DNA from 2 places in the Pseudarthrobacter sp. S9 genome. Region 1 is predicted to be linked to the other one. Evidence: riboswitches for the same ligand, from Rfam matches in the RefSeq annotation. Region 1 holds a riboswitch; the other holds the start of a gene.

The links. Region 1 has a riboswitch for glycine ahead of gcvP (aminomethyl-transferring glycine dehydrogenase). Riboswitches for the same ligand answer to the same signal wherever they lie in the genome.
Region 2: it holds a riboswitch for glycine, as region 1 does, so the genes downstream of both, ACQCSY_RS11510 (methylenetetrahydrofolate reductase) here and gcvP (aminomethyl-transferring glycine dehydrogenase) in region 1, are expected to answer to the same signal.

What each region holds. Positions count from the first base shown of each region.
Region 1 covers NZ_CP189576.1:1,125,141-1,130,156, reverse strand. The annotation lists gene ACQCSY_RS05250 (SRPBCC family protein) at 1-201, shown strand, start outside; gene ACQCSY_RS05245 (MFS transporter) at 257-1,846, opposite strand; gene ACQCSY_RS05240 (TetR/AcrR family transcriptional regulator) at 1,915-2,454, shown strand; glycine riboswitch at 2,580-2,678, shown strand; glycine riboswitch at 2,680-2,796, shown strand; gene gcvP (aminomethyl-transferring glycine dehydrogenase) at 2,836-5,016, shown strand, end outside.
Region 2 covers NZ_CP189576.1:2,409,505-2,414,520, reverse strand. The annotation lists gene cycA (D-serine/D-alanine/glycine transporter) at 70-1,560, shown strand; gene purU (formyltetrahydrofolate deformylase) at 1,557-2,468, shown strand; glycine riboswitch at 2,670-2,770, shown strand; gene ACQCSY_RS11510 (methylenetetrahydrofolate reductase) at 2,934-3,839, shown strand; gene ACQCSY_RS11505 (hypothetical protein) at 4,162-4,656, shown strand; gene ACQCSY_RS11500 (dihydrofolate reductase family protein) at 4,814-5,016, shown strand, end outside.

The DNA of each region.
Region 1 (5,016 bases):
CTCCTGGACGGGGAGCGCATGTCCGTCTCGCTCAGCACACTGGAACTGGAACCCGACGGCGACGGCACCCTGCTGACCCTGACCGAGCAGGGCGCCTTCTTCACCGGCACCGCCGCCCGCGACGCGGCCCAGGTGGAAGGCCGCAAGGAGGGCACGAACGGCCTGCTCGATGCCCTCAAGGCCTACGTCGAGGGCAGCTGACCCTGGCTGCCGGCGCGGCGGCACCGGAACCGGTGCCGCCGTCGGACGCCACCGGCTACTTGGCGGTGGGCACTTTTCGGAGGACGACGGCGGCGAGCACCGATGCTCCCGCCATCAGTACCAGCGCGATGGCGGCCGTGACGTGGACGCCTGATTCGAAGGCAACACGGGCGGCCGCCGTCACCGCCTCCGCCACGGGGGCGGGAAGCGTCTGCGCGAGCTCCACGGCGCCGGCGAGGGTCTCGCCGGCTTGGCTCGTGGCGGTGTCCGGGGCGAGCTCGAACACCCCGGCGGGCAGCCGCAGGTTGTGCTGGTACGAGGCCGTCAGGATGGAGCCAAGAATCGCCGTGCCCAGCAGGGAGCCCACCTCGTAACCGGTCTCGGAGATCGCCGCGGCCGCTCCGGACTTATCCGCCGGGACGGCCCCCAGGATCAGATCGTTGGAGATCGTCTCGGCAGCGCCCACGCCCAGGCAGAGGATCATCAGGGCCGTCAGCAGCAGGGCCGGGCCGTTGCCATGGTTGCCGAAGGCCACCAGGAAATAGCCTGCGGCGCTCAGCAGCAGGCCGCCGGCCACCACGAAGCCGGGCCGGACCTTCCGCACGAGCGGCACCACCAGCAGGCCTGCCGCGACGGTGGCGATGAGGGCCGGGACCATGGCGACGCCGGACGCGGAGGGGGACTGGCCCTCGATCAGCTGCAGGTGCTGGGCCAGGAACAGGATGAAGCCGTTGTAGGAGAACAGCGCCAGGACGTTGGCGGTGATGGCGGTGCTGAAGACCCTGTTGCCGAAGAGGCTGACATCCAGCATCGGGGCCGTGGTGCCCCCGCGGGCCAGGGCCTGCTGGCGGCGGATGAACATGTACCCCATGACCAGGCCCAGGCCGATGCTGGTGAGGGGCTCGAACGCCAGGCCGTGGGAGGCGAGTGCCTTGACGCCGTAGACCACCGGCACCATGACCAGCAGCGACAGGATGATGCTGGGCACGTCCACCCGGCCGGGTTTGGGGTCGCGGGATTCCGGAATCAGGGCCGGGCCGAGCAGCACCAGCGGCAGGATGATCGGCACTGCCACCAGCAGGACGGCTCCCCACCAGAAGTGCTCCACGAGCCAGCCGCCGGCAATCGGGCCGAGGGCTGCGCCGCCGGAGAAGCCGGCCGCCCAGATGGCCACCGCCAGCCTGCGCCGGTTGGGCTCCGGGAAAATGTTGCGGATCAAGGACAGGGTGGAGGGCATCAGCATGGCGCCGAAGAAACCAAGCCCCGCCCGGCCGGCAATCAGCCATTCGGCGCTTGGTGCGAACGCGGTGGCGGCCGAGACGGCCGCGAAGCCGGTGCTGCCGATGAAGAGGAGCTTGCGCCGGCCGATCCGGTCGCCCAGGCTGCCCATCGCCACAAGCAATCCGGCGAGGGCCAGGGGGTAGGTGTCGACAATCCAGAGCAGTTCCAAGCCGGAGGCATCGAGGCTGCGGGCGATGGCCGGCAGGGCGAAGGTCAGGGCGGTGTTGTCCACGGCCACCAGGAGTACCGGGAACATCAGCAGGGCCAGGGCCAGCCAGTCGCGCCACGGTGCCCGCGGGCGGCTGCCCGACTGGGTGCCCGTACCGATGCTGGTGCGGCTCGCGGTAATGGATGCGTTGCTCATAAAAGATAACTATACCGTCTGGACGGTAAAGTTAAGAAATGCACGCCGACACGGGCATGATAGGAACCATGCCCAGAAAACCCGTCGCCCGCGAAGCCGTCCTTGACGCCTTCGAATCCCTGCTGATCGAGGAGGGTGAACGCGCCGCGACGCTGGATGCCGTCGCGAAGCGGGCGGGCGTCTCCAAAGGCGGCCTGCTCTATCATTTCCCGACCAAGGAGGCGATGATCTCCGTGCTGCTCGAACGGCTGGACCGGCTCCTCGCGGAGGATCTCAAGGCCATGGCGGCTGCTCCGCAGGGTGCCGCGGCGTATTTCATCAAGTCCTCTGTGTGGGCGGGCACCGCGATGGACCGGGTTTTCGTGGCCGCCACGCGGCTGGCCGAGGTGGCGCACGAGGAGACCCTGCGCCGCTTCGCCGCCGGACAGGCGAGCTGGCTGGACCTGTTGGCGGGCGACGTCGGGCCTGGCATGGCCAAAGCCGTCCTGTACATGGGGGACGGGCTGTACTTCAATGCCATGCTCACCCGCGGCCCGGGCGGCCAACTCCCCGAAGTCGACGCCGACGTCGAGAGCCTCCTGGCCGCCGTCGAGCGGCTGCGCGGCTGAGGGGCCCGTCGGGCCGGACGCGCCTCACGCCCGGCGTAACCCGGACGCCCGGCGGTTTGCGGACGCGGGCCCGGCGTAGGACAATGGGAGCTGTGACTGTTGTCACGAGCAATTGAATATGCCTTTGATCTGCGGCGGGAGAGTTCTGCTTGTAGGTACAAGCAGGCGCCGTAGGAGCAAACCCTCCCCAGGAATCTCTCAGGCCCATGTACCGCCGCGGCAAGGCAACTCTGGAAAGTAGCAGGCTGTCCTCTGACATGCTGTGCTCACCGACGGTGCAAGCGGAGCCCTGCAAACGCACGGCTGCGCGGAAACTCTCAGGTCCAATACAGAGCGGGGAGGAACCCGAATCACTGTGGCGTACCCTGCGCCGCCTGAGTTATGGAGTTCCTTGTGACTGTTACTTCCGCCTCCACGTCCTTCGTTGACCGGCACATCGGCGCCCGCCGCCAGTCCGACGTCGACGCCATGCTGAAGGCTGTCGGCTACGACACCGTCGATGCGCTGGTGGACACCGCCGTTCCCAAGGACATCCGGCAGGACTCACCGCTGCGGCTGGCCGAAGCCCTCAGTGAAGTGGAGGTCCTCGCCGAGCTGCGCATGCTGGCCGCGAAGAACAAGACCGCCGTGCAGATGATCGGGCAGGGCTACTATGACACCCTCACCCCGGCCGTCATCCGCCGGAACATCCTCGAGGCGCCGGCCTGGTACACCGCCTACACCCCGTACCAGCCGGAAATCTCGCAGGGCCGGCTTGAGGCGCTGCTGAACTTCCAGACCATGGTCCAGGACCTGGTGGGCCTGCCGATCGCCAATGCCTCCCTGCTGGATGAAGCCACCGCCGTGGCCGAGGCCGTGCTGATGATGCGTCGCGCCAACAAGAATAAGACGGCCCATGACGGCAAGACCGTCCTCGACGCCGACTGCCTGCCGCAGACCATCGCGATCGTCAAGGGCCGCGCCGAGGCCCTCGGCTTCGAAGTCGAGGTCGCCGACCTCTCCAAGGGACTGCCCGACGGCGTCATCAACGGTGTCGTCCTCCAGCAGCCCGGTGTCTCCGGCCGCGTGTTCGACCACGCCCCGATCATCGCCGACGCCAAGGAACGCGGCGCCCTCGTGACCGTCGCAGCGGACCTGCTGTCCCTGACGCTCATCACCTCCCCGGGCGAGCAGGGCGCCGACATCGCCGTCGGATCCGCCCAGCGCTTCGGCGTCCCGCTGTTCTTCGGCGGCCCGCACGCCGCCTACATGGCCGTCCAGAAGGGCCTCGAACGGTCCATGCCCGGCCGCCTCGTCGGCGTGTCCAAGGATAACGCCGGTGTCCCGGCCTACCGCCTGGCACTGCAGACCCGCGAGCAGCACATCCGCCGCGAGAAGGCCACCTCCAACATCTGCACCGCCCAGGCGCTGCTGGCCATCGTGGCGTCCTTCTACGCCGTCTACCACGGCCCGGACGGCCTCAAGGCCATCGCCGAGACCACCCACGGACACGCCCGGAGCATCGCCGCCTCGCTCAAGGCCGCCGGCCTGGACGTGCTGCACACCTCGTTCTTCGACACCGTCACCGTCTCCGTCCCGGGCAGGGCGGAGCAGATCATCGCCGCCGCCGAGGCCAAGGGCATCAACCTGCGGGCCATCGACGCGGACACGGTCGGCATCTCCGCCGATGAGGCCACGACGGCGGCCATCGTCGCCGACGTCGTCGCCGCCTTCGGCGCCACGGCCGCGGACACAGCGGCGGACGTTTCCGGCTTCGGCCTGGACGCCGCCGTCGTACGCACCTCGGACTACCTGCAGCACCCGGTGTTCAGCACGCACCGCTCCGAGACCCAGCTGCTGCGCTACATCCGCCGCCTCTCGGACCGCGACCTGGCCCTGGACCGGACCATGATCCCGCTGGGCTCCTGCACCATGAAGCTGAACGCCACGGCCGAGATGGAAGCCATCTCCTGGCCCGAGTTCGCCTCCATCCACCCCTTCGCCCCGGACTCCCAGACCGCCGGCTGGCGCGAACTGATCGAGGACCTGGAAGCCCAGCTGACCGAGATCACCGGCTACGACCAGGTCTCCATCCAGCCCAACGCGGGATCGCAGGGCGAGCTCGCGGGCCTGCTGGCCATCCGCGGCTACCACCTCTCCCGCGGCGACGCCCAGCGCAACGTCTGCCTCATCCCGGCCTCGGCCCACGGCACCAACGCCGCCTCCGCAGTGCTCGCCGGCATGAAGGTGGTCGTGGTTGCCACCGCCGCCGACGGCACGATCGACCACGCCGACCTCACCGCCAAGATCGAGGCCAGCAAGGACGCCCTGTCCGCCATCATGATCACCTACCCGTCCACCCACGGCGTGTACGACGCCGATGTGCGCGAGGTCTGCGACGCCGTCCACGCCGCCGGCGGCCAGGTCTACATCGACGGCGCCAACCTCAACGCGCTCGTGGGCCTGGCCCAGCCCGGCCTGTTCGGCGGCGACGTCTCCCACCTGAACCTGCACAAGACCTTCTGCATCCCGCACGGCGGCGGCGGCCCCGGCGTCGGACCGGTGGCAGCCAAGGCCCACTTG
Region 2 (5,016 bases), 1.3 Mb from region 1:
GGAAACTCTCAGGTCCAATACAGAGCGGGGAGGAACCCGAATCATCGTGGCCCTGGTGCCACTTGAACGATGGAGTTCCTCTTGACGATTCATCATCCCCCTTCCGCGCTTGCCGAAACCCCCCATCTTGAGCGGCAGCTCAGCAACCGCCACATCCAGCTGATTGCCATCGGCGGGGCCATCGGCACCGGCCTGTTCATGGGCTCGGGCAAGACCATCTCGGCGGCCGGGCCCTCGGTCATCTTCGTGTACATGATCATCGGCTTCATGCTGTTCTTCGTCATGCGGGCGATGGGCGAGCTGCTCCTGAGCAACCTGCACTACAAATCCTTCAGCGATTTTGCCGCGGACCTGCTGGGCCCCTGGGCCGGCTTCTTCACAGGGTGGACTTATTGGTTCTGCTGGGTGATCACCGGAATCGCGGATGTCATAGCCATCGCCGGGTACTCACCGGAACTCTGGCCGGGGCTCCCGCTGTGGATCCCGGGCCTGGCCACCATCGCCATCCTGCTGCTGCTGAACCTGACCACCGTGAAGGCTTTCGGTGAGACCGAGTTCTGGTTCGCCCTCATCAAGATCATCGCCATTGCGGCGCTGATCGTGGTGGGTCTGTTCATGATCTTCAGCGGGTTCCAGTCCGACGCCGGACCGGCCAGCTTCACCAACCTGTGGAGCCATGGCGGCTTCTTCCCGAACGAGTTCATGGGCTTCGTGGCCGGCTTCCAGATTGCCGTCTTCGCGTTTGTAGGCATTGAGCTGGTGGGCACCACGGCCGCAGAGGCCAAGGACCCGGAGAAGAACCTGCCCAAGGCCATCAACTCCATCCCGGTGCGTGTGCTGCTCTTCTACGTGGGCGCCCTGATCATCCTGATGTCCGTCACGCCCTGGACCCAGTTCGCCGCCGGGCACAGCCCGTTCATTGCCATGTTCTCGCTGGCCGGCCTGGGCGCCGCCGCCACGGTGGTCAACCTGGTGGTGCTCAGCTCGGCTATGTCCTCGGCCAACTCCGGCATCTACTCCACGTCCCGCATGGTCTATGGCCTGGCCCAGGAGGGTGACGCGCCGGCCCTTTTCGGTGGCCTTTCCCGCCGCAAGGTTCCCCGCAACGCCCTGTTCCTGTCCTGTGTTCTGCTGCTCTCCGGCGTCGTGCTGATGTATGCCGGACAGGACATCGGCAAGGCGTTTGACATGGTCACCACCGTGTCCGCGGTCTGCTTCGTCTTTGTCTGGTCGATCATCCTGGCCAGCTACCTCGCCTTCCGCAAGCGCCGCCCGCAGCTGCATGCCGAGTCCAAGTTCAAGATGCCCGGCGGCATCCCGATGGTGTGGGTGGTCTTCGCGTTCTTCGCTTTCGTGCTCTGGACGCTGACCACCCAGGCAGACACGCTCACCGCACTGCTGGTCACGCCGGTCTGGTTTATCGTGCTCGGCATCGCCTGGTCCGTCCTGCGCCGCCGTCCCGCCCATCTGGCCCGCTACGCGACGTTCCAGGACGAGCTCCGGTCGGAGCAAAATGCTGCCCCGGAGCTCCTTGGCAAAGTCACGGTTGACGGACAATGAGGACAGAAACGACAGCACAGTCCAACAGCCCGGCACTCGATCGCTCGGAGGCGGTGACCGCGGAGTATGTGCTCACACTCGACTGCGCCGAATCGCCCGGGATTGTTCACTCAGTTGCCGAATTTCTCCTGGACCACAGCTGCTACATCATCGACATCAAACAGTTCGGCGACCAAAAAGAAGGGCACTTCTTCATGAGGGTGCACTTCATCTCAACTGGCAGCGTCTCAACCCGCGAAGAACTCCGACAGGATTTCGCTCCGGTGGCTGCAAAATGGGAAATGAATTGGCGACTGGAGCCCCATGACCGAAAGCAACGAATCCTGGTCATGGTCTCCAAGTATGGCCACTGCCTTAACGATCTGCTCTTCCGCGCCCGCAGCGGCGAACTGCCAGTCGAGATCGTCGCGGTTGTATCCAACCACCAAGACCATGAGGATCTTGTCACCTGGCACGGAATCCCGTTCCACCACATCCCCGTGAGCCAGGAAACAAAGCAAGAAGCGGAATCCGAGCTGCTCGAACTAGTAGACACATACAATGTTGAGCTGGTCGTCCTGGCCCGCTACATGCAGGTTCTCAGCGACAACCTTACGGCCCGGCTCGCCGGCAAGGCCATCAACATCCACCACTCCTTCCTGCCCAGCTTCAAGGGCGCCAAGCCCTATCACCAGGCCTACGAACGGGGAGTCAAAACAGTCGGCGCAACGGCGCACTACGTAAATTCGGAGCTGGATGAGGGACCCATCATTGCCCAGCAGGTGATCGAGGTCGACCACACCTTCAGCCCCTCAGACCTCGTGACGGTCGGCAGGGACGCCGAATGTAAAGCACTCACAAACGCAGTACGTTGGCACTCTGAGGGAAGAATCATTTTGTCAGGGAACCGGACAGTCGTCCTTCGCTGACTCCGCTTCCAGAACCAGAAGATACCTGACTCCTCCCGCTCCCTCGATTTCCTGCGGGCCCCAGTCTATTCCGTACTGGAATGGTACGGCCAGCGGGTGTTCGTGGGCTCTCTGGGCGCCGGCGGCTTCGCGTCAAGAGACGCGTGGCTGCCGGTGCCACGGATCTGCGGGTCCGACCTTGACACAACTGAATATGCCTTTCGAACCGTGGCGGGAGAGTCCTCCCAGTCATCAACCGGGCAGGCGCCGTAGGAGCAAATCCTCCCCAGGAATCTCTCAGGCCCATGTACCGCCACGGCGAGGCAACTCTGGAAAGCAGTCAGGCGAAAGCCCGGACTCACCGACGGTGCAAGCGGAGCCCCTGCGAAATCATGGCTGCGCGGAATCTCTCAGGTCCAATACAGAGCGGGGAGGAACCCGGTCCGCTCCGGCGCATATAGCGCCGGCCATACCCTGGAGTTCCTCATGACGGTTCCATCACTTTCATCAAACTTTGCCGATCGGCATCTCGACGCGCGTCGCCAGGCCGACATCGACACCGTTCTTCCCACCCGCATGGAAATAATCCCTGGGGACGAAATAGTCACCAGGATCAATGCACTGCTTCCCACTTCCGCGACGGTCACTGTGACATGCCTGCCGCATCACGGAGTCGGACGGACAATGCGCACTGCGCTTCAGTTGGCTTCCCACGGATACCGAGTAGTTCCGCATTTGGCCGCACGGAGCCTGAGCGACCGTTCACAGCTCGCAGGCATACTGAGGGACTGCGAAGTCGCCGGAATAACTGAGGTATTCGCGATTGCCGGTGATGCCCCCCACTATGCCGGCCCTTATGAGTCGAGCATTTCACTCATGGAGGACATCGCAGACATATCGGGAGGCAGCATGTCAATTGGAGTGGCCGGGTACCCCGAAGGCCATCCGCAGGTCAGTCAACTGCGTCTGCTTGATTCGCTGCTCGACAAACAGCATCTGGCCTCCCACGTGGTGACGCAAATGTGCTTTGCAGCACCCAAGATCAGCGGCTACGTGCAGCTTCTGAGACGAGAAGGGTTTCAGCTGCCGGTCTGGGCGGGCGTAGCCGGTCCCATCGCACGGAGCGAACTCATTCCACTGGCAAGGAAGATCGGAGTCGGCACATCACTGAAGTTCCTCAGCCGTCAGGGCCCGCTGTCCCGCCGCCTCCTGGTGGGTAACAGATACTCGCCAGAAAGCCTGATCTCCGAACTGGCTCTGATGCGCAACTTCGTGGCCGGAGTCCATCTTTACAGCTTTAACAGCCTGGACATCCTGCCCGGGCTCCATAGCCAGCAAGCCGAAGCCCTTGTCCACGTCGGCGCTAACCAGGGAATCTCGAATGAACGCTGAGACAGCGAAGCCCGGGGTGACCGCCAGTGTCACGGGGAGCAACCGCGTCTAGCGCGGCGTGGCGGAGAAGATCAAGGGGCGCGTCATCATGGACGTCGTCGTCCTACCCATCGACTGCTCCGCAACGGCCCTTCTGAGCCCCCAAAAGGGCCGTTGCGGAGCAATCGATGTGGGGTCAGACCCCAACTCCGGGCAGACCCCACAGGCACTCACAGCACGGGCACAGCCACCGGAAAGCGCGGCGATAACTCCACAGCTGAAGCTGGTCCCAGGCCGAAACCTCGGCCGGCCCGGGATCCGGGCCCCAGCAAAGGAGTTTCACATGGCAAAGATCAACAAGACCACCGCGGGCATCATGCTCGCCGCGGTCATCAGCGGCGGCGCCATCGGGGCGGCAGCCCTCCCCGCGATGGCCGACGACGCCACCGGCACCTCGTCGTCGAGCCCCGCCACCGCCGCAAGCGGTTACGGCAACGGATACGGAATGCCCGACGGCGGCACCGCCGGCCCGCGTGGGCAGCACCAGGCGAACGGCAAGACGGAGGAGATCCTCACCGGGGACAACGCCGCCAAGGTCGAGGCGGCCGTGAAGGCAGCCCAACCTGATGCGACAATCGAGCGGATGGAGACCGACGCCGACGGCGCCACCTACGAAGCCCACATCACGAAGGCCGACGGCACCCAGGCCACCGTCCTGCTCGATGAGAACTTCACCGTCACCGGAACGCAGGAGCAGGGCCAGGGCCGCCCCGGCGGCGGCAGGGGTCCCGCAGACTCCAGCGCCCCCGCCACGGACGGCTCCAGCTCCAACGGCTGATCCGCGCGGCTGGCCCGGCCAGCCGGACGCTGCCCCGGCCGGCGGCACCGCGCCGTCGTCCGGGGCAGCCCCGGAAGGTTTTCCCCCGCGGATCATTCCCTGCCTTCCGATCTGCCGATAGGGTGCAGGAAGGACTCACCCTCTGAGGAGAACACCAATGCGCAAATTGACGGCCGGCCTTTTCTACTCCGTGGACGGTGTGGTCGAAGCCCCCAATCTCTGGCAGTTCGACAGCTTTGATGATGAGCTCGGCGCCGGGATGGGCCAGATGATTGGCCGGGTGGACACCGCCATCCTCGGCCGCGTCGGGTACCAGGAGTGGGCAGGGTACTGGCCCAGTGCCGCAAGCGGAGATCCTTT